3 regions of the Methylomonas sp. HW2-6 genome follow, and region 1 is predicted to be linked to each of the others. Evidence: riboswitches for the same ligand, from Rfam matches in the RefSeq annotation. Region 1 holds a riboswitch; each other region holds the start of a gene.
What was found. Region 1 has a riboswitch for cyclic di-GMP ahead of ACH518_RS17360 (hypothetical protein). Riboswitches for the same ligand answer to the same signal wherever they lie in the genome.
Positions count from the first base shown of each region.

Region 2: it holds a riboswitch for cyclic di-GMP, as region 1 does, so the genes downstream of both, ACH518_RS08790 (hypothetical protein) here and ACH518_RS17360 (hypothetical protein) in region 1, are expected to answer to the same signal.
Region 3: it holds a riboswitch for cyclic di-GMP, as region 1 does, so the genes downstream of both, ACH518_RS15635 (hypothetical protein) here and ACH518_RS17360 (hypothetical protein) in region 1, are expected to answer to the same signal.

Region 1 is NZ_CP184124.1:3,611,022-3,621,155, forward strand. Features, by position in the region: gene ACH518_RS17330 (aminotransferase class V-fold PLP-dependent enzyme) at 1-416, shown strand, start outside; gene ACH518_RS17335 (hypothetical protein) at 697-1,176, shown strand; gene ACH518_RS17340 (hypothetical protein) at 1,313-2,107, shown strand; gene ACH518_RS17345 (2-hydroxyacid dehydrogenase) at 2,178-3,149, shown strand; gene ACH518_RS17350 (hypothetical protein) at 3,204-3,938, opposite strand; gene ACH518_RS17355 (cytochrome c peroxidase) at 4,028-6,298, opposite strand; gene ACH518_RS17360 (hypothetical protein) at 6,574-7,581, opposite strand; cyclic di-GMP riboswitch class I at 7,635-7,711, opposite strand; gene ACH518_RS17365 (hypothetical protein) at 8,525-10,134, shown strand, end outside.
Region 2 is NZ_CP184124.1:1,684,320-1,694,453, reverse strand. Features, by position in the region: gene ACH518_RS08800 (type I restriction endonuclease subunit R) at 1-1,217, shown strand, start outside; gene ACH518_RS08795 (VPLPA-CTERM sorting domain-containing protein) at 1,515-2,300, opposite strand; gene ACH518_RS08790 (hypothetical protein) at 2,502-3,260, opposite strand; cyclic di-GMP riboswitch class I at 3,360-3,436, opposite strand; gene ACH518_RS08785 (ABC transporter permease) at 3,764-4,771, opposite strand; gene ACH518_RS08780 (amino acid adenylation domain-containing protein) at 4,773-9,785, opposite strand; gene ACH518_RS08775 (amino acid adenylation domain-containing protein) at 9,861-10,134, opposite strand, start outside.
Region 3 is NZ_CP184124.1:3,232,004-3,242,137, forward strand. Features, by position in the region: gene ACH518_RS15630 (hypothetical protein) at 1-458, opposite strand, end outside; gene ACH518_RS15635 (hypothetical protein) at 525-1,295, opposite strand; cyclic di-GMP riboswitch class I at 1,333-1,414, opposite strand; gene ACH518_RS15640 (hypothetical protein) at 1,858-2,970, shown strand; gene ppk2 (polyphosphate kinase 2) at 3,331-4,113, opposite strand; gene ilvA (threonine ammonia-lyase, biosynthetic) at 4,186-5,709, opposite strand; gene rpiA (ribose-5-phosphate isomerase RpiA) at 5,862-6,539, shown strand; gene ACH518_RS15660 (hypothetical protein) at 6,529-6,744, opposite strand; gene ACH518_RS15665 (formate--tetrahydrofolate ligase) at 6,743-8,416, shown strand; gene ACH518_RS15670 (GNAT family N-acetyltransferase) at 8,621-9,058, opposite strand; gene ACH518_RS15675 (helix-turn-helix transcriptional regulator) at 9,203-10,027, opposite strand; gene ACH518_RS15680 (class I SAM-dependent methyltransferase) at 10,088-10,134, shown strand, end outside.

The DNA of each region.
Region 1 (10,134 bases):
ACGGCCTGCGCAAAGCGCTGGAATTGCTGCTGGAAGAAGGCATGGAAAACGTCTACGCCCGCCATCACCGTCTGGGCGAAGGCGTACGCCGCGCTGTGGCAGCCTGGGGCTTGCAAACCTGCGCCCAGGAAGGCTGGGCTTCCGACACCGTCACCGCCATCGTGGTACCGGCCGATAAGGACGCGCGCCACGTGATCAGCACGGCTTACAACAAGTACAACATTTCCTTGGGCGCCGGCTTGAGCGAAGTGGCCGGCAAAGTGTTCCGCATCGGCCACGTCGGCGACATGAACGACGTTTCCTTGTTGGGCGGGATTGCCGGCGTGGAAATGGCGATGCTGGATCACGGTTTTGATATCAAAGCCGGCAGCGGCGTCGCCGCGGCGATCGAATACTATCGTTCTACCGCGAAATAGCCCTCGCTGACGGTCGGGCGGCGAATCCAGATTCGCCGCCCGACCGCTCACCCCATTGCCCCGCTCTGCTGCCGGCATTTTCCGGCCTAAGGTTGTGCGCAGCACACCAAAATCGATCGAAAGTCGCACCAAAATTCGGCAAAAACACTTAACCGGACAGGTTGCGCACCGACCACAAAATGAATATCCAACTGAAATTACTATATTTTTTTCATGTCGGCGCCATTTTTGCTGTTACCTACCGAGGACCAACTGTTTTCAACAGCCAAGGGAGGACGTCATGAGACATTCATTATTGCTAATCGCTATGTTGGCCGTTCCGGCCCAAGTCAAACCGTTAAACCAGCCCGATCCCGGTTTATATGGCAGTTTCGCTGCCGCGCCGCTGCAGATTCCCAATCTATTACCCTCGCCCGAAACCGTAACATCAAGCCGCTGGTTATTTCCAGCAGCCCTCCAGGGCTGCCAAAACAACACGGTTCCGAGCGAATTGTGCAAATTAGTCGAATGGTCGGCCATGGATTATCCGACACTGAGCCAAGTGGCCTGGACCCTAATGCCCAGCGCCGGTTATGGCCTGGCTCAAGCCGGGTTCGCATCGACCGCGGCCGGGCACACTATCGATGCCGATCAGACCGAAGCGCAAAATCTATCGGGACTGCCGTTGGCGGCCATAGCCTGGTTTTCGCTGGGCTGCCTGCTTGGGTCGCTAGCCATGCTGCGCCACCGCCAGACTCGCCGCGCTTACGCGATCGCTTAAGGTTTTTAAAGGGTATATTTGCGCTTGAGCTTTGAGTTGCCTATAGTCGCTGCCATTGACAATCCAATCGGCGGCGACAGTCGGCAAACTCACCGATACGCCGTCTCGACTCACGACCAAGCAAGAGGCGACGGCCATGGCGAAAACCCTGTACCAATTGCTGAACCTTCCGGAAACGGCTACCGCACAACAAGTCCATAGCGCTTTCAAAACCGTCGAACGGCTCTACACCGGGCGCCATGACGATGCTTCATTGGCGAGTCTGGCCCGCGCCAGAGAGGCGTTCCTGATCCTGTCGGATGCGCAGCGCCGCTTGGCGTACGACCGTAAACTGGCGATGGCGCAGGTCGCGGCCGACTCGGCTATTGCCCCGGCCGAGCGGCATAGGCCTTTCCAACTTGCGCCGCGGCAGATTATGGTCGCCGCGCTACTGGCGGTGGCGGCCGGGCTCTGGCTGTACCGGGATTACCAAAAAACCGAACGACTGGCCGCTGCTGCAGAAAGTCTGCTGCGCCAGCAAGAATGGCTAGCGCAGCAAAGCCGGGGCGATCGGCAACAAGCCCAAATCGAGGCCGAACGTAGCCTGCGTCAGCAACAACTGGAAGACGCCAATCGCTTGGCGGAACGCCAGCTAGCCAACCAACAACGAGCGCTGGAACTATTGCAAAGCCAGGCGGATACCCAATCTGAGCTTAGGCAGCAGGATATCGCCAACAGCCGCCTGGAAATGCAATATCGAAAACCCGAATTGGCGCTGGAATTGCAGCAGCAGAAACAACAGTACGCGACGGCCCAACGCGAACGCGCACTGCATCAGCACGACGAGAACATTGCCAGTATCAACAGCCTGAGGGCCGCGCGGGTCAGAGCCTACGACCGCGAACACACCACCGGCGAGATTTCCCGCTCAAATCCGGCCTTGGATCCTTAGCCGCCGCGCCGAAAATCGCCGCCGGCTGGCTTATACTGGCGGCCCGAACGCAGCCATACAGGAATTTTTGATGAGTAAACCCAAAGTGTTGATCAGCCGGCGCTGGCCGGCGACCGTCGAAGCCAAATTGCAGGAACTGTTCGATACAACCTTGAATGGCGACGACCACCCGATGAACGCCGACGAGTTTCGAACGGCTCTGCAAAACTACGATGCGGTCTGCCCGAGCGTTTGCGATGCGCTACCGGCCGAGGTGCTGAACGTCGCCAACAAACGCTGCCGGATCCTGGGAAATTTCGGCGTCGGCTACAACCATATCGACATCGCGGCAGCGAGGGAACAAGGTTTGGTCGTGACCAATACCCCCGGCGTACTAACGGAAAGCACCGCCGATATTGCTATGACTTTATTGCTGATGACGGCACGGCGCGGCGCCGAAGGCGACCGCTTGGTCCGCTCCGGCCAATGGCGCGGCTGGTGTCCGACGCACATGATGAGCAGCGACGTCACCGGCGCCACGTTGGGATTGGTCGGCTTCGGCCGCATCGCCCAGGCCATGGCCCGCAAAGCGCACCACGGCTTCGGCATGAAGATTTTGTACGTCAAACCCAGCCCGGCCGATCCGGAAATCGTCGCCGATCTGCAAGCGGTGCGGTGCGAGACACTCGAAGAACTCTTGCCGCAGTGCGATTACGTGTCGCTGCATTGCCCCGGTGGCGCCGACACCCGGCATCTGATCGACGAACGCCGCTTGGACCTGATGAAACCCAGCGCGCACTTGATCAATACCGCTCGCGGCGATGTGGTCGACAGTAAAGCCTTGATTCGGGCGTTGCGGGAAAAGCGCATTGCCGGTGCCGGCCTCGATGTTTACGAAGGCGAGCCGGACATCGACCCCGGCTTTTTGGCATTGGAAAATGCGGCCTTGTTGCCGCATTTGGGCAGCGCCACGATCGCCACCCGCACGGCGATGGGCGAAAAAGTGCTGGCCAATTTGCAAGCGTTTTTCGCCGGCCGGACGCCACCGGACCGGGTGGTGTGAGGCCGGCGGCGCGGCACGTCCGACCCCGACCGCCGGTGGCTGAGATCAGACCGATTATTCGCTTCGGCGTTTTTTCAGACCCAAGATACCGATCACGCCGGCCAGAAACGACCACACCGCGGCCGGCAGCGGTACCGGCGAGGCTTCCAGATGGTTATCCATCCGCACGTCGGCGTATAAACCTTCGGTCTGGCCGGCCGCCAATTCGAAGCCGAACAGGCCGCTAGTGCCGGCTCGTGACACGTTCAGGTCATTGAACGCGGTATCGACCCGGTCGGCACCTTGCCACAGGCCGTCACCGTTAAAGAAATCGATCGCCACGGAACTGGAATCGGTGGCCGAGCCGGCCGCCGCGCTGAGCAGATAATCCAGACGCAAATTGATGGCGTAGCGATCGCTGCCGTTATTGCGAAACTCCAAGCCGTACCAACCCAAATGGTGCGCATCCAGGGTACCGTTCGCCAAGGTGCCGCTGGCGGCAAAGGTGTAATTGAAATCGCCGCCGGTCGACAACTCAGGATTGTTGGCGAGCACCGAGCCGACGCCGTTGATTTGCACTTGCGAATATTCGTCGCCGGGATTGGCCGGAGCGTCGATCTGCTGGAAATAGCCGACGATCTCCAGGCCGGACAGATCCCCCGGATTGCTCAGGTTGACGATGCTCTCAATACTGTAACTTAACGCTGCGGAACTGTTGAAACTTGTAGCGGCAGTCGCCGTACCCGCGGTAAACAGCCCCAACCCTGCCAGCCATACCAGAACGGCTCTGTGTTTTATTGAAGTTTGCATAAGTTAATCTCTACTTGACTTTTGTGTCCGGAAATCCCGCGCGACTCGGCGTCGCGCGGGCCGGTGTTTTCGATACGGCATTCAGCCGCTCAGTGCGCCAACAACTGGTCGAACGGCAACAGCGGGTCGACTGAACCATTGGCACCGACGGCCGGGACGACTAATACTTCGTCTTGCGCCAGATCGGCTTGCAACGGATTGCCGGATACAACAGCTTCATGGTTACCGTCGTGGCCGTTCGGCACGATCACCTCCGGATGGTCAAACGGCGCCTTTTCATAGCGCACCCGGTCGTCAGTGAACGATTTCAGGTACGCGATCAATTTGGCCCGGTTAGCCGGCGAATTGATCGACGACGAGATGGTACCGACCTGCTCGTGCAAAATATCGTTGTGGAAATTACCTTGCCGGCCATAAAACTCGATCACCTGTTCCAGCGTTGCCATACTGCCGTTATGCATGTACGGCCCGGTCAGCTCGATATTACGCAGGGTTGGAACTTTAAAGGCCGCCTTGACTGCCACGCCCAGATTTGCGGCATTGGCTTCGTTGCGTGCCGAGCTGGGCGACGGAATGAAAGCTGTGGCCGGATCCGCACAGTTTTGATTGCGCGACACACCCTCCCGACTGCCGTCCGCCTGGATACCTTCCACTGCGGTAAAGTAATAAGGCTCGGAAACGTCGGTATTAATCGCAATCGCGGTGATGAAATCGCAAGCGCGAATATCCTTAACCAGACGATCCTTGATCCCGGCGGGACGGTCCTGCAAATACTGAAGGTACTGAGCGGCAAAGGATAGCGGATTGCCGAAATCGTCGAGACCGCCAACTCCTCGGTCGCCATTCGGATCGGCAACACCGGTGTTGATGTACCCCAAGTCCATCAGCAAAGGCATGCCGTCGCTACTGAAATCCCGGGTTACCGGATTGACATATTGGGTCATGCCGGCTGCTCGCGCGCCGCCGGAAGGACCGAACGCATCCGGTCCGTACGAAATTGGTGTCGCTGCCAAACCAAAGGTTTTGCCGGGCTCGGGCTTTAACAACGCCGCATTGGTAGCGACCGCGGCCAGACTCAAGCTCGGGCCGGCATGACACAAATTACAATGATTGTTGAAAAACAAGTTGCCGCCGTCTTTCAGCGCTTGGCGCTTGGCCTCGGTCTCGGCCGGCGTGGCGCCGACAATATTGGTCCAGGTCGGGCGCAGACTGGCATCCACCGGGCTCAAATCGAAAGGCGATTGATCCGCCACCAAGGTCGACTGGTAAAGCTGGAGCGCCAAGCCGAAGAACATCGGGAAATTGGCCTCCATTTGGTTGTAGGCGGTTTGTCCCGGTGGAGCACCGAACGGGCCGATGCCGCTATAAGACCAGTATTTGGTATTGAAAGCCTGCATGATCAGATTTTTATAGGTCGTATTCAGACCGGGCTTCAGATTTCCGATGCTGCTCAAGCTATAGGGGCCCAACACACTGTCTTCGTGGTGCACCTTCTGATGTTGCAAGGCTTGGCGTCCCAACAGCTTGCGGCCGATATCGGCCCATGTCCGCTGCCTGCAGCTCATTTCGGTATCGCTCAAACCCGGCGCCGTCGCCAACGATGCTAAAGACGAGTTTTCCAGATGCAGCTTTTCTTTAACCACCGAGCGCGAATTGAGTTTGACCCAAACCCCGGCATTCGAGTCGCGTTCACCCCAGGGACTGCTACCGTTAAAGATATTGTTGGCCCGCCCGTCCCAGAAATTGCGGTGGTTGAACACCGCATTGATTACAGTCGGCGCATTCCGCGGCTCCACCCGCCGGGTACCGGTTTGGTTAACGTGAAATACCGCATCGACGCTACGCGAACATTGGTCGGCACTGCCGCTGAAACGCGAAGCGCCTTTGAAGTCGCCGCTAAAGGTACCGGACGACGCCACCACATCATCGGTGGTAAAGGTCACGGCGCTGAATTTATCGGCCGGATCGGACAGCCGGTGCAACGGAAAGTCTTGCGAACGCAAGGTATGATTGGGGCCGCCACCGCCCGACGCCAACGTATCGAACGTCTGCCCGCTGGCTTTGCTGCTCTTGGCGCCGGGATTCAGCTGATTTTTGACCCGGGCGTCGGCCCCGGCGTGAAAATGGCAAGACCCGCAGGCCATGCCGTCGCTACCGACGCTCATATCCCAAAATAAGGCCTTGCCCAACGCAATCGCTGCCGCCTTATTCACCACGATCGGGCTGGAACCGTCCAACAAACCCGGCACCGGCGGCACCGGTACCCGCTGTAACGATACCGGAACCGGTCCGTGGGCCGCCACCGGCAGCGCCGCCAGCGAAGCGATCGCTATTAAAAAGATTCTCGGAAATACCTTCATACCTGCCTCGTAAAACCCGCTATTCACCCGGCGCCGCATCTGCTTTGGCCCCGGTCTGGGAGTCGGATAAAGACTGAACCTGCGCATGCCTTCGATTGCATCCGTTCAGTCGAAACCAAAGAAATCAGGGCCGGCCCCAACCTAGACAACCCCGGGAACCGACCACTAAATTATTGTGAGCGCCAGCTAATCGGGACAACATCGGACATAAGGCATTTGGACCTTGTTACCCGAGCACGCCCCATTCGGCAAAGCGGATAGGCTGGCGCTGTAAGCTAGACCGGTTTTTTTCGACCTAGCGCGGTAAAACCCAATAGAGCCGAACCGAACATCCAGACAGCTCCGGGCAACGGCACCGCACTGACTCCGGTATTGTTGATGGTCAACATATAGTTTTGGCCTGCACCGATTCCGCAATTTTGACCATTGGCATTATCATCCGGGCAACTACCCGCCCAGCCGATCAAGTAATAACCGGCTTTCAAGCCCTGCAGGGTCAACATCGCCTCGCCGGCACTCAGGGTCGCGAAACCGGTGTAGACGTAGGGTGAATCTTGGTTGACGTTGGTGAGTGCCGTACCATTCAGCGGATCGCTGGCACCGCCGCCGTATTGACCGACATTTCCGGGGTTGGTGGCACCCGCGAGCAGACCTTGAATCTTATCGCCATCGCCGTTAGTGAAGGAGTAGCCGGCATTGGCATAACCGATCCATCCGTCATGGCCGCGGACTATGTTTCCGCCGCCGCCTTCACCCAGCCAGCCGTTGCTGCCCTGAGTCAAATCGGCGCCGGGCACACCCAGCAATCCCGTGCCGCCCAGACCAGGAGGCGCGACGTAACCGGCGACACCGCCATCGTAAGGCCCGCGCACCTGACTCCAGGCATGTCCGTAACCGCTGCCGTCGGCGGCACCGGTAACCATGGGCGCGGTTCCGCTGGTCCAGATCGAAAATCCCGGATAGTTCATCGGTGCCGTGCCGCCGTTTTGTTTCAGATTGACCGTGACATCGAATCGAGTACCCGCGGCGACGTCGGCGTCATCGCCGACCTGAAAAATCCTGAAGGGTGGCGTATGGGTCCAACCGTAGTTAAAACCGGTTCCGTAGTCAGCCCAAGCCCTTTTCGGCGCCTTGCCGGATACGCTAGCGCTGTCGCCAGCGTCGATAACACCCAGACTGGCCGGACTAATAGCGGCGGCCTGTCCGGAATAAGCGGCCATAACGCTGGCGCCGAGCGCAGCCAGAATTGCGCGGCGTAAGCTCTGTTGATTAATGCCTATCATATTGATGCCTCAATAACTGATTCGAAGTGAAGAAATTGCATAATTGCCTAGTCCAGGGCAGTCAGGCCGTCTCGCCGTGAGACCCCTGAATTTCCGTCTCCTCCTCGCGGCAGGTTCGGCTTTTTCCCGGAGGTGATATCGCGTCCGTTATCACTCGAATGAGAAAGCACAATTTGTACCTATTTTTTTTAATTAATTTTCAATAAGTTACAATCAATCCAGCCAAGACTTGCGGATTTTGCCGCAGTATTGGCCGTCTGCGGCAACGCCTTGGTCAGCACGACAAATCAACACTAATACCTCATTAAATTCATTAACTTATTAAACATTCACAGCAAAAAAACGGTTACCAGCCGATCCGGCATCGGTAGCGCGGTGCAGCCGGAAAACAGCTGGGTAACGACGACTAACCGCCCGGCAGGCCTAAGCTGCAACGCATACTCTAGTCCGTTGTTTTAACTAATGAATTACCCATAGACACCGTTTGTGTAAGTCCGGTTGGCCAACCCCAAGTCGCCTGCAAATGCATAAAAAACACACATACTGTGTGATTTCACTTAGCGTGTGCGCGATATCACATAATTTGGATTTACCCGGCACCTGCATCCGGGCAACAGCGCGAGTCCGGTACCGCCACTACCGGACGATCGGATACCGAGATCCACACCCGCGAAAACCGCGCAATCCTTAGGTTTTCAGTCGCGCCGCCTAACACTGGAAAACTCGCGGAAACGATAGTCGATAGCAAACCGCCGATTTTCCCGTACAAGCCGATCGCCAGACAAAAAAACGCCAAAATTTTGATTTATAAAGGATTTATATAAAAGAGGCATGGCTATTGCTATCCGCAACTATCAATTGACCGCCCGGTCCGAGGTAGCCGCACCGCTGCCTTGTACACCATCGGCTCAATCGCATGGCCTGAACAACGACGGATAACATTATGAAAATACGCTATAAACGCGCGCTGGCATTCTCGGCTGCGCTCGGCATCGGAACCATTGTGACGCCACCCCCGGAAGCGCCATTTACCGGCCACGGCAACCCGGAAGTTTTAAGCCGGTTGTACCAGCGCTGGAAATATGCTCACGAACAATCCTCCAGCCCGGACAACTTGCAAATCGGCTTGAGCTATTCCAAGGCATTGTCCGCACGCTTCAGCCCGGCCGCCGGCCACCTTCAACTGAATCTGCGCACCGGGCGCTTGCAGGCAACGGTATCGGGTTTACCGGAAACCGGCCAATACGAACTTTGGTTGCTGGACAATCATAAGCAGTCTCGGCAAGGATTGCGCGTCGGCCAACTGGAGCCGGCGGCGGGCCGCCATGGTTTGACGCTGCAACTCGACCCGCAGCGAATGCGGAACTTTACGCTTGACGGCGCGGCAATCGTCCTAGCCGGAACCTCTCCCGAAAACGGCGGCCTGCTGTTCGGCTCGCCCAACCTGCTGCAGCGGCTTTATTTCACCGAGCACGACTGGCCGGGCGCGAACCTGGCTGCCGCCGGCGGCGAGATCGCCGCGAATCGCCTGCCGTTCGAATTCTTACTGCCGAAGACCGCTCAAGCCGGCAATTTCGGGAGCGAACCACAGTTAGCGCAGCTGATAGCCCGCGGCCAAAAAATATTTACAGAAGAGACTTTCGGCGGCAACGGACGTACCTGCGCCACCTGCCACCGGCCGGATAACAATCACACGATCGACCCGAGTTACATCGCCAAGTTACCGAAAAGCGACCCGCTGTTCGTCGCCGAAACCCGGCCGGAATTGGCCGATCTGGAAAAGCCGGCACTAGTGCGCCAGTTTGCCTTGTTCGTCGCCCACGCCGACGGCTTCGACCGGCCGCCGGTGATGCGCAGTTCTCCCCATCTGTTGGGCATGGCCAATACCCTCACCTTCGAGCGTGCAGTAAATCCTGGTTACGGCAACGGCGAGTTTCCGCAGGACGAAGAATACTTCAAACGCCACGATGACGAAGCGCAGCAATCCGGCAGGCACACCGAAGCCATAGGCTGGTCCGGCGACGGCGCCCCGGACGGCGGCTCCTTGCGTGACTTCGCCAAAGGCGCGATCAAGCAGCACATGCCGAAAACATTGATCCGGGCCGAAAACATCGATTTCAGATTACCCAGCGAAGACGAACTCGACGCCTTGGAAGCCTATATGCTGTCATTGGGGCGTAGCGGCGAATTGAATCTGGCCAATATGTATTTCAAATCGCCTTTGGTGCAAAACGGCCTGATGTTGTTCAATACCAAGAACAATCCGAAAGCGGCCGACGGCTCGGTGATTTTCGGCGCCACGGCAAACTGTAACGGCTGCCATTCCAATGCCGGCGGCATCAGTTCGACCACCAATGCCAATCCGACCCGCGATACCGGTGTGGAACGAATGCGCGACCAATTGCACCATTTGGCCGACCCGACGCTGGCCTATGACGGCGGCTTCGGTCAGATCCAACAAAACGACTGCGGCCCGAATTATGACGAAGTCTGTTTTAGCGACGGCAGTGTTGCGCCGAGCGGTACTACCTCGCGGCCAGCAGGACACCATGG
Region 2 (10,134 bases), 1.9 Mb from region 1:
TGGTGATTGTCCGCGATATGTGGCTGACGGGTTTTGATGCGCCGTGTTGCCATACCATGTATATCGACAAGCCGATGAAAGGCCATAACCTGATGCAGGCGATTGCACGGGTGAATCGGGTATTTAAAGACAAGCCCGGCGGTTTGGTGGTGGACTATATCGGCATCGCCAGCGAGCTGAAGCAGGCGCTGAAAACCTATACCGATTCCAAAGGCAAAGGCGCTCCCACGTTCGATACGCACGAGGCCTATGCGCTGCTACTGGAAAAACTGGATATTGTGCAGGGCATGATGCAGGGCTTTGATTACAGCGCGTTTGAAACCCAGGCTTTGCAGCTGTTGCCCGGCGCGATGAATCATATTTTAAGTTTGCAAGGCGCGAGTGGCGAACTGGACGGTAAAAAGCGCTTTTTGGATGTGATGACCGCGTTGAGCAGTGCCTATACCTTGTGCTCGACGCTGGACGAAGTCGAGCCGCTGAAAAAGGAAATCGCGTTTTTCAGTGCGGTCAAAGCGGCGATTAGCAAATTTACCACGGTGGATAAACGCCGCAGCGATGAAGAGAAAAATTCGGCGCTGAAGCAGATCATCGATAACGCGATAGTCGCTGAGGGTGTGGACGATATTTTCAGTTTGGTGGGTTTGGACAAGCCGAATATTGGCTTGCTGTCGCCAGAGTTTATGGATGATGTCGCAAAGCTGAAGGAAAAAAATCTGGCGGTGGATTTGTTGGAGCGCTTGCTGCGCGATGAAGTGAAAGCCCGCATGAAAACCGATGTGGTCTCCGAGAAAAAATATTCCGAGCGCATTCTGGAATCGTTGCGCAAATACCATAACCGCGCCATCGAAACCGCGCAGGTCATCGAAGAGCTGATAGCCATCGCCAAGGACATGCAGGCGGATTGGGCGCAAGCCGAAAAACTGGGGTTAAATCCGGACGAAATCGCCTTTTACCGGGCTTTGATTCAAAATGAATCGGCGGTACGTGAGCTGGGCGATAACAACCTGCGCGAACTGGCCAAATACATTACCGAGCAATTGCGCAACAGCACCACCGTCGATTGGGCCAAGCGTGACAGTGTGCGGGCCCGATTGCGGAATCTGGTCAGAAGGGCTTTGCGGCGCTGGAAGTATCCGCCGGATAAAGCCGATGAAGCGGTTGAATTGTGTTTAAAACAAGCCGAGGTGCTCAGCGAGGCTTGGAGCGCGGGCCAATAGGCCCCGGAAATACCGAAGACGTATCAAACCCTGCGAAAGGGTCTGGCTTCGCGGGTTTTTTATGCTTGCCAGACCGTATTACTCATCACGGCGGCATCCTTGAAACTGGCAACGACTCCTACCGGTTCAAGCAACGGAAAAAGGCCTCAGCATCCCCACAAACCTAGGTTCTAATTGGGAACTTTTCGACAACCATTCGCGGAAAATTCTCAACATCGGCTGACAGTGTCGCTCAGGCCGTAACAACGCCGATGAACGACTCGGAATAACCCAGCCGTTCGTTTATCGACATCCGCATCAAGCGGCTTTTTTCCGATAGCCGGCCGCGCCCAATCCGAGTGCGCCGCTCAGGAACATCCAGACGGCGGCAGGCAGCGGGACTACCGTGGTTTGAAAACTGAAGGTGCCGATGCGGGCGTTGGCGGCTCTAGCGACTTCGGCGCCCAGATGATCGAAGCCCCAGCCATACCCCAAACTGCCGTTCAAGGTCAGAACATTGCCGTTTAACTGCGTTGTCACGTCGAACAATTCGAAAGCGACGGCCGAAAAACCGACTTGGTTATAGATTACCCACGCCGAACTTTCCGGCGTTTTTTGCTGCTCCGCCGGGTTATATGCCAGGATCATATCGGCCATTAAGACTCTGTTGGTCGGTGGATCGACATCGACTCGATAACGCATCCCGCCGGCCAAGCCGATGTTTCCGGTCGCGGTGGCGGCGATGTTATTGGGATCGAAGCTAAAAGTCGTCGGGCTGTTGTGCCGATTGGTCGGATTGGGTGCGACGCTTGCGCCGTTCACGGTGAACTCAAGGCCGATTGCGGAGATTTCGTTCGCCGTATAGTTCGTGAGATCGACCGGCGTGTTGGAGTCGCGCAACTGCGCAAATGTTTTCGAAGCCGCCGAAGCGTCGAAATACTCTTCTACATAAATCGACGGCGCCGGCGTGTTATCCAAGTCGATTCCGGCTGCGAACGCGTTCCGGTCCAGGTTGAGGATCAACGAACCGCCGGCCACGGTGGCGGCGTGCGCGGATGTCGCGAGCAGCGATGCGGCGATCACGACAACGTTTAAAGATTTCATTTTGTTTCCTTGATTTAGAGGTGATTTCAATACCGGCCCTAACTGAAAATCCCAGGCGCCCGCGCCATTGCTGGCGAAAGCGTTCAACGCTCGGCGCTACATCCGACGCCGGGATTGAACCGGTGTAACTGGCGGCTGGGATAAATTGGATCGGCACCGCCGATATTGCCGGGCAGATCGACGACGGTGCCGGCTGGCGGCTTAGGCGGACAATCTGATTTTTCCGCGCGCTGAACCCAATAGCCCCAACAATCCGCTGCCGAATAGCCAAACGGCCGCCGGTACCGGCACTGCCGATGGCGCCAGACTGAAAGTACCCAGCTTGACCGACTGGCTACCATTCAACAGCAAGTTCCAGGAAAAGGATTGAGCCGTGAAATACACGTCGCCGCTCAGCGATAACTCGCCGTTGGCGTTAACCGATTCCGAGGCATTGACCAAACGGAACAGTGCCGGTTGGCCAAAGCCGCTGCTGTAGGTATAGATGTCCCATTGACCGGCGGTTTTTTTCAAAAAGAAATCGGCGGGATTGAGATAGGTGCCGCCAGCCGCCGGCTCCATCCGGAAAGCACCGCTCAAGCCGATTTGACCGGCCGCGGTGTTGCCGGCGTCCATCGTCGTGGCTTGTTGCTTGCGAGCGGCCCCGTAGTTGATGGTCGAGGTATTGGTATTGACCGCCAACGACACGCTAAAGGTTCCGGTCTGGCTCAGCGCGACACCTCCGGTTGTATCCAGAGTGATCGGCGTGGCGTTATGGTTTTTATCCCAGAAATTAGCGATATACCAACCTTCGCTACCCGGTACAGCCGAAGTAAAGGCGGAATTGTCGATTGTTAAATTCGCCACGCCGCTAACAAGAGCCGCGTTGGCATCGGTTGTTGTCAACAGTCCGCCGAATAGACCGATTGCCAGAACGCCGGCCGAGGCCAATTTGTGGCTATGTTTTTTAAATAGATACATGGTTTTTCCTTGTAGATTTATCGATGGTTAAGTTATGCGGCGGGTTCCAAGTTTGTAAATCGACGCGGCCGACGCCGTGTCTATCGGCAAACCTTGCCCGCCGGTAACCCGGCCGTCTTGTTCCAAGACCCGTGGCTTTCCGGCTCCGCCTCGCGGCGGGTGTGGCGTTGCGCCGCAATCCTTGCGGCATCGCTGCTTCCGCGAACGATTACTTCCTGAGCTTCCAGCAATTCCTTCCAATAACTCGAGCTCCCGACGATCTCCTCACAAAACGCAGGCGGAGTTGCGGCGTAGCGACGCTGCAACGGAAAGGCCGCGAAGGCAGATTAAAGTCGGGTTTTCGAATCAATTAGCGACGAGCAAACACTAGGCCAAATCTGATTCGCCTGGAATAACAAGGCTTGGCACGGCGAATCCGGCGCCGGTCCTCGAAAACTAAGTTATCTCACGCAATCGCCGCGTGAAATCCCGCGCCGCCGCCGGAACTGACGCGATTCCGGGTGCTACTCTTCCACCCATCTGAAGCGCAGCGCAGCGCTGGTCAGAAACAGCAGCGTCATTGCCGAGAGCGTCAACAACGCCGGCGCAATATCGCTTAATCCGGCACCGTCTATCATCACGGCGCGCGCGGCTTGCAGCATGTGGGTCAGCGGGAAAATCAGCGTCAGGTTCTGCAACAGCGCCGGCGCGCCTTCCAGCGAAAACCAGACCCCGGAAAGCAAAATCATCGGCAAGGTCAGCAGGTTGAGGATGCCCAAGGCCAATTCTTCGCTACTCGTTCTACTCGCCATCAACAGGCCGAGGCTGATCAGGGTTACCGAACCGAGTACCGCAATCAGCGCCAACAGCGCAAAAGCACCCTGGACTAAAAAGTCGAACAAGGCGTGCATCGCCACAAATTGCAGCACGATCGCCAGCATCAACATCGCCAACCGGCTGACGACTTGCGCCGACAGGAATTCGAAGGCGTTGACCGGTGAGGCTTTCAAGCGTTTAAGCACGCCGTTTTTACGGTATCTGACGATGGTGAAACCGACGCCGAACAGACTGCTGTGCATGATATTGATCGCTAGAATGCCGGGCAAAACCCAGTCTAGGTAGCGCACCTGCCGCCCGGAAACCACTTGCTTTTTCCAGGTAATGGCTTGATCGCCGGCCAGTAGGATTTTTTCCAACAAGTAGCCTTGCGCGGCACTGTCGTTGATCCAGTAACCGCTTTCCGAACCGCCCCGGATCACCATGTCCAACTGATGGTGCTGCAGTTTGGCTAGCGCCTTATCCAGCTCGGGGTAGTCGATGAACTGCAAATATTGGGTGGCCTTGAACGCGCTGATCTGCGCGCTGGCCTCGCCGACCACGCCCACTTTGAACAGCGCGGTATCCTTGTCGTCGAATATCGCCGCGATGCCGACGATCAACACCACCGGAAACACGAAATTCCAGACCCAGGTGGCTTTGTCGCGGATCAATTCGATATTGCGGGCTGTTAGCAGTGCCAAAAAATGCTTCATCTCAACTTCTCAATGAGTGGCCGGTTAATTTAAGAAACAGGTTTTCCAGATTCGGCGTGGCGACCGTCAAACCTTCCAACGAGATATTCAGTCGAGTCAGTTGGGAGATCGCCGCTTCCACATTGGCGGTGACGAACTCCACCGTTTCGGCGCCGGCACTCACCGCGAACGGCAAGCCTGGAAGCTCCGCCAGCCCGCTGGCCCGCGGCAGACGGATCAGCACGCCGTCGAAATATTCCTGCAATAAGTTCTCCGGCGTGTCCTGCACGATAATTCGGCCTTGATCCATGATGGCGATTTCGTCGCAAAGCTGCTCGGCTTCCTCCATGTAATGCGTGGTCAGGACGATGGTCTTGCCGCGCTGTTTGATGTCCCGAATCAAGCTCCAGAAGTTGTGGCGCGATTGCGGGTCCAGACCGGTAGTCGGTTCGTCCAGAAACAAAATGTCCGGATCGTTGATCAAGGCGATGCCCAGCAACAAGCGTTGCCGCTGGCCGCCGGACAGCTTGCGGGAATCGCGGTTGATGTAGTCCCCTAGCGCGCAGGCCTCGATAATGTCGTCGAGCGGCAGACTACGCGGGTACAGTTTCTGAAACAGTTGCAAGCATTCCTTCACCGTCAAGGTTTCCGGCAAGGCGGTATGTTGAAACTGAATCCCGATGTGCTGGCTGTAGCGTCTATCGATCGGTTTGCCGCGAAACAGGATGTCGCCTTTGCTCGGTTTGAGTATGCCCTCCAGCATTTCCAGCGTGGAGGTTTTGCCGGCGCCGTTCGGCCCCAGCAAGCCAAAGCAGGTCCCAGCTTGCAGCTCGAAACTGACGCCGGCAACCGCCGCCACTTCGCCATAGTGTTTCTCCAAGCCTCTGACGCTCAGCAGACTGCTAGTCTGGTCCGGCTCGACCAGCGGCGGCGCGGCGAGCATTGACGACTGAGCCGCCGCTTCGGGATTCAGCTCTCGCAACCACGCCGCGCAATACGGCTGCTTGACCACCGAGAAGTGTTCGCCCTTGGCCTTGATCACATTGACGGCTTGAAAATAATCGTTCCACTCGTTGGCCGCCAACCAACCTTTACTGCCTTCCGCGATCACCAGCGTCACCCGATACGGCAACTTGGCGGTGTAACGGTAACGGGCGGTAATCGAAGCCTCGGTCACTTGCCAGATTTTCCGAAAATGCCCGGCGTCCAGATTCGGAATGATGTCCGCCAATAATGACGCAAAGCAGTCTTTCCACTCCGCGTAGGGCTTGGTTTTTAAAATTTCGGCGATCGCGCCGCGATAGGGCTCGGGCGAAATACCGGCGTTCGTCAGCATGAAGTTACAGAATGCCTTGACCGAGGCCTTGTCCACGCTGCTTTGCCGCAGCAACAAACCGCTATCGATCAACACCACTTCGCCGATTTCGTAGGCCGAATCTTGCAACTGGCGCAGCATTTCGTAGACCACGGTGCCGCCGTAACTGTGCGCGTACAAATTGATCCGCCCTTGCGGCCAGACGCGTTCGATCTGGGCGATATTGTGCGCGGCCATGTCCTCGACCGTCGTCGCCGGCGGCTCGTCGCTATAGCCTTTCATTTGCAAGCCGTAAACCGGCCCTTCCCGCTTCAGGCACTCCGCCAGTTCGAAATAGCCGTCGCTCAAGCCGGGCATGCCCGGCACGATAAACGTCGGAATCCCCGAGCGCAGATTAAGCAAATACGCTGAATTGGTCAGTTTTTCCAGCGGGCGCTCTAGATAATCGGTCAAGGCTTTTATCGTCGGATATTTGAAAATATCGGCAAGATTCAGTGAGCTGTCGGGGAGAATGGCGTTAATCCGGCTGATCAGTTGCACGGTCAGCAAGGAGTGGCCGCCCAACTCAAAAAAATTGTCGTTCACGCCGACCCGCTCGACGTTCAACAGCTGCCGCCAAATCTCGGCCAGTTGTTGTTCGAGTTGGCCGCGCGGCGGGCTGAAATCCCCGCGCCCGGCCAGCCAACTCTCGGCTTGCTGTGCCAGTGCCTTACGGTCAATTTTGCCGCCCGGCGTCATCGGCAGGGTATCGAGTGCCAGCACCGCCAGCGGCACCATGTAATCGGGCAAGGTTTGGCGCAGAAAAGCCTTCATGACTTCTGGCTCGGGCGGTTGGCCGGCGTGGGTATAAAACCCCAACAATTGTTTGTTGCCTTGGCGTTCGCTGACGATGACGACGGCCAAGCGAACCGCCGGATGCTCGGCCAACGCGCTTTCGACCTCGCCCAATTCCACCCGAAACCCGCGAATCTTGACCTGATGGTCGCGGCGGCCGATAAAGGCCAGGTTGCCGTCGTCCAGCCAGCGCACCAGATCGCCGGTTTTATACAGTTTGCCGGCCCCAAACGGGTTGGCGATGAATTTCTCCGCGGTCAATTCGGGCTGATTCAGATAGCCGCGAGCGACGCCGGCACCGGCGATGTGCAGTTCGCCCGGCACGCCGATCGGCACCGGTTTGAGTGCGCTGTCCAGCACGTAGACTTGGGTGTTGGCCAGCGGCTTGCCGAGCGGTATCGCTTGGTCGGGCTCGTGGGCCGGATCTATCGGATGCAGCAACGAGATCACTGTGGTTTCGGTCGGGCCGTAGGTGTTGATCACCGCGATGTTGGGGTTGCGTTGCCGCCAGGCCCGATAGTTTTGCGCTTCGGCTTTTTCGCCGCCGATCACCACCCGGCTCAGCGCGGTGTCGCTGAAGTCTTGCTCCACCAGGGTATGCCAGTAGGCGGTGGGCAGGTTGATCAGACTGACTCGGTGGCGTTGCAGCAGGCTTTTTAAGTAAGCCACATCGGTGAATCGCTCGCCGTCCATCATCACCACCGCCCCGCCGCTGAGCAGGGTCGGAAACACTTCCTCGACGAAGATATCGAAGCTGATCGTCGAAAACTGCAACACCCGGTCGCGCTCGTTGAGACGGTAGGCGGCGATGACGGCCAGATTGTGATTGACCACGTTGCGGTGTTCGACCATCACCCCTTTGGGTTGGCCGGTGGAACCGGAGGTATAAATCACATACGCCAGATGCTCGGGAGCCGCGCTGGGACGCGGTTGCCCGATACTTTGGGCGATCAACGGCCAGTCGCTATCCAGCGCCACGGTCTGAATCGCCGGACCGGTGCGGATCTCACGCAAGCCTTCGACCAGGCCGGCTTCAGTCAACAACAATCGAGCGCCGCTGTCCAACAGCAAGACTTTGCTACGTTCGACGGGGGTATTGGCGTCCAGCGGCAGATAGGCGCCGCCGGCCTTTAGAATGCCGAGCAAGCCGACCAGCATCAACGGCGAACGGCGCAGACACACCGCCACCAGGGTATCGGCCTGGACGCCTAGCTGTTGCAGATAAACGGCCAGCCGGTCGCTTTGCTCGTGCAATTCCCGATAACTGAGCGAACTCTCCTCGCCGATCACCGCCACCTGTTCCGGGGTTTTCAAGGCTTGGCGGACGAACAGCTCGTGGAGGCAGGCGTCGGGAACCTGATTGGCGGTCGAGCGGCTCCAGTCGTCCAGGATCTTGCGCCGTTCGTCGGCATCCAGCAGCTCCAGTTCCTCGAGCATGCCGTGCGGCGACTCGACCAGGTAGCGCATGATGCTGGTCAGATGCTCCGCCATCCGCTGCACCGTCTGCGGCCGATACAGATCGGCGGCGTATTCGATCCCGATCAGCGCATGCTCGTCTTCGAATTCGTTATAGGTGAAGGTCAACTCGAACTTCGCTTCATTGATCTCGAAATCGAACAAGGGCTCCAGGCGGCAATTGCCGAACGGTAAGCCGCTGAGCCGAAGCGGGGTGTAGTTGATCAGGACTTGAAACAAGGGGCTGCGGCTTAAATCGCGCTCCGGTTGCAGCAAATCGAAAATCTTCTCGATCGGCACCTGCTGGTTTTCCTGGCCTTCGACAATCACGGTGTGAACCTGCTCGAGCAAGGCGTTCACCGTCAAACCGGTTTGTTCCAGCGGGTTAATCCGCATCACCACGGTATTGACGAAAAAACCGACGACAGCTTCGATTTCGCGCTGATTGCGGTTGGCCACCGGCATGCCCAAGCAAATGTCGTCCTGGCCGCTGTATTTTTTTAACAGCAGATAGACCGCGGCCATAAACAAGGTGAACGGAGTGGTTTTGCGCGTCCTGGCCGCTTGTTTAACCAATTTGCCCTGGTCCGAACTCAACTCGAACTGGAAGTAAGCGCCGCGCCCGCTGGCGCTAGCCGGACGCGCAAAATCCAACGGCATCTCAAGATTCTGGTAACCGGATAACTGGCGTTGCCAGTAAGCCAGTTCGCGCGTCAGTTTGGCATCCGTGTGGGTTTCCCGCTCCCAACCGGCATACTGGGCGTAATCGACCGGCAAGGCCGGCAACGCGGGCGGTTTACCTTCGACAAACGCGGCGTAGGCTGCCGCCAGATCGTTCAATAACACCCGCATCGACCAGCCGTCGGTCACGATGTGGTGCAAGCACAAGGCCAGGATGTGGGTTTCCGCCGCCAGGCGCAGCAGCATCGCCCTGAATAATGCGGAAGTCTCCAGATTGAATGGCTGCTCGATAAAGCTTTGCAGCCGTTGTTTTTGTTCGCGGCGTTGCAGTTCGCCGCTAAACCGGCTGAGATCGTGTTGTTCGATGGCGACCGCCGCCGCCGGCCGGATTCGTTGCAACGGCGTGTTGTCCAGCACCGAAAAATTGGTGCGCAAGGCTTCGTGCCGGGCGTAAATAAAATCCAGAGCCTTGGCCAGCGCGCCGATATCCAACGGCCCTTCGATCTTGCCCAAACCCGGCACATGGTATTGGCCGCCGAAACCCAGCCGGTCCAGAAACCACAAGCGCTCCTGCGAAAACGACTGACAGGCGATCTTGTCGCCGGCCAGATAGCTCAGAACCCCGGCCTTCTCCGCCTTTAGCGCGGACTTCACCGCGTCGGTCAGCAGGCCGGCGCCGGCTTCGACGCACAAATCTCCGGCCGGCGACCCGGTCAAGCGCGCGCCGTTAGCGATCAACTCGCTCAACATGGACTTGCTGCCGCGAATTGGATGAATCCCAGGCTGCGATCAGAAACCGAATCGCACCACCGATGCCGTATGCCGTTAAACAACGAATGCCTCCAGATGTTTCAGATAGTTAGCCAACGAATCTTCGGCCGGGGCGCGGCCGCTGTTCGCAATCGCCACGGCCAGTTGTTGAATGTCCGCCGCCTCGAACAAAGTACTTAGCGCCAGTTCGACACCCAACGCCGCCTTGGCCCGCAACACGATTTGGATCGCCAACAAGGAATGGCCGCCCAACGCGAAAAAATTGTCCTGAATCCCGATCCGGCCGATACCCAATACGTCCTGCCAAATGTCGGCCAAAGTGGCCTCG
Region 3 (10,134 bases), 380 kb from region 1:
TCGGCGGGTGTGCTCAAATTGCCGGCGCTGATTTCGGTGCAACCGCTGGCGATGTTCAGGAAGGCCAACGGGGTCGCTTGCGCCACCGGGGTCACACCGGTACCGGAACCGCCGGTGTTGATTTTATAAACCAACAGATTGGCATTCGCTGTGCCGGTCGGCAGACTGGGATTTCTCGCGCCGACGGCGCCGGTGTTGTTGGCTTTGCAGTAAATCGCAAATTGCTCGGTGTTGCCGGTATCTCTGAAGCGATAAACTTGGCTGCTTGGGTCGCAAATACGGTCGGTCGGATCAACGTTGGTGGAAGTCACCAGACGATCGATAAAGGTGGCGGCAGCGGTAGCGCCGGAAATGTACAGCACGCGCGTGTTGGCCGGGTCGATGGTCGGGATCGCCGCTTGCGCCGCAGCGCCGAACATTGCTGCGGAGATAGCCGCGCCTAATACTAATTTTTTCATGGTCGTGTCTCGTGTGGGTTAAAGCTGAAAAGCAGGCGGCGGCTTCACCGCCGCCCGTAAAGCGGTTTACTCGGCAACTGCCCATTTACGGCGGGTTGCACGCAACAAGCCCATCAAGCCGGCGCCGAACATCCAGACTGCGCCCGGCAGCGGTACATTGCTAACTGGGAATACTTTGTATTCCAGAGTGTTGCCGGACAACAGCCATTGGCCGGCAGCTTTGGTTACATCGGTACGATTCGCATACCAAAAGTCAGCTTTTTGACCGTATGCAACAGCCGCAGCCGAACCGCCGGTGGTACCCCAGATATTGTCCGGCAAGTTTCCGCCGGAAGCCCATTGACCGGTTTTCGCCGGCTCAGTGTCCGATACCAATTTGCTGACGTTCAACGCAGGATTGTTTTCCAAGCCTACGTTGATTTCCTGAGCGTGGTTGGTAATCACAGTCGCCACGCCGCTAGTTGTTAGCGGAGCATCGTAAGCCGGCAATGGATTGCCTTCTTTTTGGGTAATGAACAATTTCGAAGAACGGCCTACCGCCAATACGTACTGAACGTTAGCTGGGTTGTAAGTTGCGACCGAAGTCATCGCAGTCCAGTTGGCATCGCTGCTCAGATCGCGGCTGATAGTGTAAGTCTCGCTGGAATAGTTGTTGACCAGATCCAACAAAGTGATACCCAAGTCCAGGCTGTAAGTCAGCTTGGAAACGCTGTCGTATGCTTGGAAATATAGTTCGCGGGTCGCATCGGTAGAACCCAATACTGAGATACTCGCGTTAGCCGCACCAGCACCGGCCAACAGAGCCGCCGCAACCAAAGTTTTAGAGAATTTGTTCATTTTTAGCCTCATGTTTTAAAAAACCATAAATACACAAGGTGACAACCCGGCCATCTTGCCTGGCGGCAACATCCGTAGCTTTCCGTCCCCGCCTCGCGACGGGTTTGGCTTTTACACACTTCCTTAGTCTTACCAATGCACCGAGATGGCGCCGCTCTCCCCGCTACCATTTTTGTATCCACCGCCTACTCCCTAACCTCTTCCCTCGCCGCTCCGTCTGCGTGCCGTCCCTGCTCCCTGTCCGATCCGTAACTGTGCGAACCATCGCGCATTCCGGCGCAGTTCCAGTTGCGGCAAATTATTTCAGTTGAAATCGAGGTTTTTCGTTACGCGTCGGTTACAGTTTGATGAAACGTAATACATTTGTATTACACGGCCGCGCGAATCCGGGATTCAGGCCGTGTCTATGCTGTTGTATTGGTTGCTAAATCTTCCTTATCGCTCAGACTCGGCGTAGCGAGCGCAACAAGACAAGCAAGGCTTGCCGGTCTGGTTACACCGCTGCTACAGTGGCTGAACCACTTGGCCCCGCGCCGGCAGACTCAAACCAGAACCTTCCCGCATGACAGAAATCGACCTTTTGCACCAAGCCTTTGCCGGCGCGCAGCCGCCGATCGGCGATTTAGCCGGTCTGGCCTCGGCATTGAACCGTTGGTATCTGCACCATCCGGATTGCAATTTTCTGCATCCCTGCCAAATCGGCGGCCGCCCGGCCCTGGTCTGTCAAGCCGACCTGAGCCGGAGCGAGCCGGCGGCCTTCGCCGAATTGCAAGCCATCGCCGAACGCTATGCGCTGTACCTGAAGGAAGATGCCCGCCGCCACGAGCAAACCTGGGCCGACGCCAACCGCCGCCGCGGCATCGGTCTGGTATTGAGTTTTTGTATCGGCCTCAGCGCGGTCTCGCGTAGCGTCGGCGCCGATGAACTGTTGCCGGTCAACGTGGTGGCCGGCCAGCATTTGCCAAGTCCGCTCGGCGCTAGCGCCAACAGCGGCGATGGCGTGATTCGTTTGCGCCACCGGCATCCGCCGTCAGCGGCGCAAGTTCTCGCCGCCTACAGCCAAAAACAGACGAACGTTCAGGTTAATTCCGCCGCGGCAGCCGACATCGCCGAGTTCCTGCAATCGCTCTACCAAAAAAAATCAGGCGACCCACCCACGGTCAACGCCGATCTGCAAACCATCGCCGACTATTTTTCGCGATATCCGCAGGCAGTAGCGCTGATCGGCGAATTACGCGGCCAAAAAATCGGGTTGGATTACCAGGCCGGCGCTTGGCAAACCGTGGCATTCGGCAACCAATTCGGCATCAGCAGCGTGACGATCCGTTTCGATACCCGCCTCGGCGCGCAATTGCTCGGCGACCCCGGCTGCGACGCTACCCCGGCGTGCAGCATCGCTCCGGCCGACGCTTTATTGCACGAATTGCTGCACGCCAAATTGATGCTGTTGGATAGCGAACACTTCATCGCCGGCGGCGGCTTGGCGCCGGGGCTGTATCCTTTCGAACACGAACATGAAGTGATCGCCGAGGAAAACCGGCTATTTCAGGCCATGAACCAAACCGACGGCCGGGCCCGGCCGATCCGCCACCGCCATAGCGGCGAGTTGCTGCAGGTATCCTGCCCCGCCTGCATTCCGGTAAAACAAGTTGCATCGGGCGAATTAAGCCTGTGAAACCGGCGAAATTCCTGAAGCCCGTTACAAGGCAACGCGTGCAGGCGGTCGTTTGGGGAGACAAAAGTCAAGGCCGGCTCGACGCAGCTCAATAGCCTTGCGCCAAATTGGGCGGTTTCGATCAAGGCGAGTTGAGGCGAGCAATCTTCCGGCGCGGCCGGAGCTGGACCGGAGACGACGGTCGGATTCCGGCGCAACGGATGTCGGTAGCGGTCGGTTGGACCAGTGGGATGCTGAAAAATCCTGGCCGTCGGGTGTGATTTACGATCGGGCCGCGGGAAGGCTGGCATTGCCAGCCTTCCCGGACCAAGCCGATGCCGCCTCAACGGCGACGGTGTACTCCGGCCGAAACCGCACCGGTCACGGCGCAATCATGCCGTTGTGCAGATAGCTTTCTTCGTAACTGAACACGATATCGGCGTCCGGCAACACCAGTGCTTCGTTCTTGCCTTTGTAGTCCAGCCGGAACAGCAAATCCTTGATCAAATTGATTCTGGCCAGTTTTTTGTCGTCGGCTTTGACGATGGTCCACGGCGCCGATAAGTGGTGGGTTCTGGCGAACATGATGTTGCGCGCCTCGCTATAGGCTTGCCAGTGCTTTTGCGCTTCTTTGTCGATCGGGCTGATTTTCCATTGCTTTAACGGGTCTTTTTGGCGTAGACCCAGCCGTTTTTTTTGTTCGCCTTTGCTGATGTCCAGGTAATACTTCAGCAACTTGATGCCGGAGCGCACCAGCAGTTGCTCGTAATGCGAAACCGTTTCGATGAACTCGTGGTATTCGTCGTCGCTGCAAAAACCCATGACCCGCTCCACCCCGGCCCGGTTGTACCAGCTGCGGTTGAACAGCACCAACTCCTGCGCCGCCGGCAGATGTGCGGTATAGCGTTGAAAATACCAGGTACTGTTGTCGCGGTCTGACGGTTTACCCAACGCGACCACCCGGATTTCGCGCGGACTGAGATGCTGGATGATGCGCTTGATGGCGCCGTCCTTGCCGCCGGCGTCGCGGCCTTCGAACAAAATCAAAATCTTGTCGCCGTGCTTGATAATATGATTTTGCAGCTTGACCAGTTCCACCTGCAATTCGTGTAGCACGTCCTTGTAATCGGGTGCCTCGGCCTGTTTTTGGTGTTTTTTGCTCATGTCCGCCGCCTGTTCCGGGTTGAAGGGTTTACTGGAAAATAGCACGCTCCCGGAGTTTTTGCCGAAACCGGGCTAAGTCGAAGCACCGCCGGCAAACAAGCGGTAGGCCGGGTTCCCGGTCTCCTGCCGGTAAAGCAGTTGCAACGCGTTCAGGCATTGTTCGAAATGCACCGCTTCCGCGTCGCCGAGCTGCAAACCGATCAACACCTTGCCGAACGCGGCGCCGTGGTTGCGATAATGAAACAGGCTGATATTCCATTGGCTGCCCAATGCCATCAGGAACTTCAACAAGGCGCCGGGCCGCTCCGGAAATTGCAGGCTGTAAACCCGTTCTTTGACATCGTAGGGTGCATGGCCGCCGACCATGTACCGGATGTGGTCCTTGGCCAACTCGTTACCGGTCATATCGGTCACGGCAAAGCCTTCTGCGGCCAAATGCTCCAGCAATTGCTGCCTGTCGGTCTCGGCGCCGCTACTGCTGATGCCGACGAAGACCTGGGCCATGGCCGGGTCGAAATAGCGGTAATTGAACTCGGTGATGTTGCGTTTACCCAGCGCTTTACAGAATTTCAGGAAACTGCCGGGCGACTCGGGAATGGCCACCGCCAGCAAAATCTCGCGATGCTCGCCGACCTGGGTCCGCTCGGCAACATAGCGCAGCCGGTCGAAATTGATGTTGGCGCCGCTGTCGATCGCGATCAGGGTTTGTTGCTGCAAACCGTTCAGTTCGGCGTATTTTTTCAGGCCGGCCACGGCCAAGGCGCCGGCCGGCTCGGCCACCGAGCGGGTATCGTCGAAAATGTCCTTGATCGCCGCGCAGATTTCGTCGGTGCCGACCGTAACCACCTCGTCGACGAACTGGCGCGCAATCCGAAACGGTTCCGCGCCGATTTGCTTGACCGCGACGCCGTCGGCGAATAGGCCGACCTGCTCCAACACCACCCGCTCACCGGCGCGTAAGGCCTGATTCAGGCAATCGGCATCGTCAGGCTCGACCGCGATGACTTTGATCTCCGGCCGTACGAATTTGACGTAGGCGGCGATGCCGGCAATCAAGCCGCCGCCGCCGACCGGCACGAAGATGGCGTGAATCTCGCCGTTGCGCTGGCGCAAAATTTCCATCGCCACCGTGCCCTGGCCGGCGATTACGTCCGGGTCGTCGTAAGGGTGGATAAAGGTCATGCCTTTCTCGGCGGCCAATTCCATGGCGTGAGCGTAGGCGTCGTCGTAGGAGTCGCCGTGCAACACGGCTTTGGCGCCGCGCGCCTTGACCGATTTGACTTTGATTTCCGGCGTGGTTTTCGGCATCACGATCAAGGCTTTGATGCCGAGCCGTTTCGCCGCCAACGCGACGCCCTGGGCATGGTTGCCGGCCGAGGCGGCGATCACGCCGTTGGCGGTCTGCTCCGGCGTCAACGACGCAATTTTGTTATACGCGCCGCGCAGCTTGAAGGAAAACACCGGCTGCAGGTCCTCGCGCTTCAAATAGACCCGGTTGTTGACCCGCTCGGACAAGGTCGGCGCATAGTCCAGCGGGGTTTCCTCGGCCACGTCGTAAACCCGGGCCCGCAATATTTTTTCTATGTAATTCAGCATCGCTATCCTCGGCGCCAGCATCCTGTCGCGCCGCGCATTCCTGGCCTTAAAAACTGCTGAGCGATCAGCGTTAATCGGGTATTATCCCACACAATGACGGGTTGAAAGCCGTGTCAGGACTCATAAGAGCATAACCATCAGGACCATCACACATGACTCAAGACGAATTAAAAAAACAAGTCGCCGCCGCCGCATTGCAATACCTGAAAAACGTACCGATCATCGGCATGGGCACCGGCTCGACGGTGACGCATTTGATCAACCAACTGGCCGACTGCAACTTCAAAAACGATATCGAAGCCGCCGTGTCCAGCTCGATCAAAACCACCGAGCACCTCAGATCGATCGGAATTAAAGTCATTGAATTGAACGACAGCGGCGACCTGGACATTTATGTCGACGGCGCCGACGAAGTCACTCCGCACCGCAAAATGTTGAAAGGCGGCGGCGGCGCGCTGACCCGCGAGAAAATCATCGCCGGCGCCAGCAAGAAATTCGTCTGCATCGTCGACGAGACCAAGTGCGTCGACGTGATGGGCAAGTTCCCGCTGCCGGTGGAAGTGCTGCCGCTGTCACGCAGCTTCGTCGCCCGCCAATTGGTGAAACTGGGCGGCCAACCGATTCTGCGGATGAACAAGGAAACCGGCCAACCCTACATCACCGACAACGGCTGCGAGATTCTGGACGTGCACAATATGAGCATCGTCGACCCGGTCGGCACCGAACAAGCGATCAACAACATCCCCGGCGTCATCACCAACGGCCTGTTCGCGATGCGCGACGCGGACGTAGTGTTGGTCGGTAAAGGTAGCGAAGTCATCAGTTACTGATTGCCGCCTGTCTAAGCAAGCTTGCCGCCACCGGGCGGCAAGCGTTAGTTGTTCCGCCCTGCCCTCGGCAGGTCATAAAAGACGCCGCTCCGCCGATTTTTTCTGGCTGCTGCGGCCGTTGCCCTCTAAAATAGCCGCCATTTCCGCCGTCAGCCGGTCTCCTCGCCGCTTCGAGCTTTAATTTAGTTTCCAGGATATTCAACATGTCAGACATCGAAATTGCCCAACAAGCAAAAATGCGCCCTATTATCGATTTGGCCGGAGAAAAATTCGCCATCCCAGCCGAACATCTCGACCCATACGGCCATTACAAAGCCAAAATTTCCCTGGAATACGTCAACAGTCTGACCGATAAAGCCGACGGTAAATTGATACTGGTCACCGCCATTTCGCCGACCCCGGCCGGCGAAGGCAAAACCACCACCACGGTCGGTTTGGGCGATGCACTGAATCGCATCGGCAAGAAAACCATCATCTGTTTGCGCGAGCCGTCGCTGGGCCCCTGCTTCGGCGTCAAGGGCGGCGCAGCCGGCGGCGGCTACGCCCAGGTGGTGCCGATGGAAGACATCAACCTGCATTTTACCGGCGACTTCCACGCCATCGGCATCGCCCACAACCTACTGTCGGCGCTGATCGACAACCACATCAACCACGGCAACAAGCTGGACATCGACCCGCGCCGCATCCAATGGAAGCGGGTGATGGACATGAACGACCGCGCCTTGCGCAAGATCGTGGTCGGCATGGGCGGCGCAGCCAACGGCTATCTGCGCGAAGATGGCTTCGACATCGTCGTTGCCTCGGAAGTGATGGCGATTCTGTGCCTCGCCACCAGCCGCGCCGATTTGAAAGAGCGCCTGGGCCGCATCGTCATCGGCTACAAATCGGACAAAGTCACCCCGGTTTACGCCCGCGACCTGAACGCCCACGGCGCGATGGCGGCGGTGTTGAAAGACGCGATCAAACCCAATCTGGTGCAAACCCTGGAAAACAATCTGGCGATCATCCACGGCGGCCCGTTCGCCAACATCGCCCACGGCTGCAACACCGTCACTGCCACCAAAACCGCGCTGAAACTGGCCGATTACGCAGTCACCGAGGCCGGCTTCGGCGCCGATTTGGGCGCGGAGAAGTTTCTGGACATCAAATGCCGCATGTCCGGTCTGAAGCCGTCGGCGGTGGTGTTGGTGGCGACAGTACGGGCGCTGAAATTCCACGGCGGCGTGGCTAAGGACGAATTGAACCAGGAAAATCTGGCCGCGTTGGAAAAAGGCTTCGCCAACCTGGAACGCCACCTGAGCAACATCAAAAACCACTACGGCCTGCCGTGCGTGGTCAGCATCAACCATTTCACCTTCGACACCGACGCCGAAATCCAATGGCTGAAAAACCAATGCGAAAGCTTGGGCGCCAAATGCGTGATCGCCAAGCATTGGGCGCACGGCGGCGCCGGGGCGGAAGAGCTGGCGCGCGAGGTGTTGAACATTGTCGATAACCGCGAGCCGGCCTTCAATTACGTTTACGACGACGAGCTGCCGTTGTGGAACAAGATCGAAGCCATCGCCACCAAGCTTTACGGCGCCGGCAGCGTCAGCGCCAGCCCGAAAGTCATGGCCGACATCAAGGCCTTGCAAGCTAACTACGGCCACTTCCCGATCTGCATGGCCAAGACCCAAATGTCGTTCTCGACCAATCCCAACGCCAAGGGCGCGCCCAGCGGCCATAACGTGGAAATCAGCGAAGTGCGTCTCGCCAACGGCGCCGGCTTTATCGTCGCTATCGCCGGCGACATGATGACCATGCCCGGCCTGCCGAAAGTCCCGGCCGCCGAACGTATCGATATCAGCGACGACGGCGTGATTAGCGGCCTATTCTAACCGATTTGGCAGGACAGTCGCCGCCGCGGCCCCGAGCCCTTGGCTAATTAACCCGGCGAATCTCTCGATGCTGCGAGGGATTCGCTATTCTTTCTTTGTCGGAGTTGCGAGCGCCAAAACAAGCGGTTAAACCTGACATTTCGGCCGAACGGAAAGCGCTAGCCGATCAAGCAAACCAATCTCGTTTAGCCGATTGACATTCGCTTATATCAGCGGCTTTTCGTAACGAATAAACCCGGTATGCGCCGCCACTTTATCGTACAGCGCCCTAGCCGATTCGTTGGAACTTTGGGTCAACCAATAAAGCCTGGGCGCTTGTTTTAATTGCGCTTGCCGGGCGACAAATTCGATCAACGCCCGACCGATACCGCGGCCGCGGTGCTGCGGATCGACAAACAAATCTTGCAGATAGCAAACATCGGCACTCCAGCCACTGGCGTGATACAGGTAATGCGCAAACCCCACGAGCGCACCATCGATCCGCGCACCGGCCGCATGGATCTCGCGATTTTCTATCAGCCGTCGCCAAAGCGCGTCGTATTCCGCGTCAGTTCGGACGGTTTGGTAGAACGCCATGTATTGGCGAACCAGATGGTTCCATTCGGCGCGGTCAGGCGCTGTTAGCGATGCGATTTCGAACATGCTTGTCTGCTGAATTAGGATCAAATAATTACAACGGGATTAAGTATTGGCATCGCTCCGCAAAGCCAAAAGGCAGCGGGCCAATCGCTCCGCTTGCGGCCTTGGCGCCTCCATATCGTAAACGACGGCTTTGCTTGTCGTGCCTTAACCGGTTTTGCCGATTGGCGCCACCGCCACCGGCTGCAAACACACCAACTTGCAATCGGGCTGGGCGGCGACCAACAGCGTGGTTTGCACGAAACGCAGCGTGCCGCGTTGCGGATGATGGAAGCAACGCTCGCCGCCCTCACGGTGCAACACCGCTTGTTCCTGCCAATAGTCTGTAAATTCGGCGCTCTGCGCCAGCAACGGGTCAATCAAAGCCTGTAATGCCGCATCCTTGGGCCGGCGGCTGAAATCGGCACGAAACTCCGCCGCCAGCCGCCGGGCGCGTTCCGGCCAGTCGGCCAATAGCGTTTTCGCGGCGGGTTGCAAGAACACGAAACGCAGCAAATTGCGTTCGGCGCTATCCGCATCCAGCCAGCCGACGAACAACTCGGCCGCCGCCGCGTTCCAGGCCCTGGCGGTCCAGCTTGCATCCAGCAAATAGGCTGGGCCGTGGAACTGCGTCGGTAAGGCCAGCAATTCCGGCGGCATTTCGGCTTGGGTTTCGAGCGCGGCTTGCGGGTCGCGTTTGCCGGCCAGATCGAACAGCGAGGCGCGTTCGGCCGGGGTCAGGCGCAAGGCGTCGGCCAGGCGCGCCAAGGCTGCCGGCGACGCCGCCACGTCGCGGCCCTGTTCCAACCAAGTAATCCAGGTAACGCTGACCAACGCTGCTTCGGCCAATTCCTCGCGCCGCCAGCCGGGCGTGCGCCGCCGTCCGCCGCTTTTCGGCGGCAGCCGTTCGCGATGGACGCGGATAAACGCACCCAGCAGACGTTTGGGATCGGACTCGCACATAGTGGCTTTTATACCAGGATAAATCGTCATCTTGTACCGGTTTATCGATCGTCCAACAATGAGCCTCCACTCATTATTCGAGGATTTAGCATGCGCAACAACGATCATCAAACCCTGGTCAACCAGCAATTCAGCGA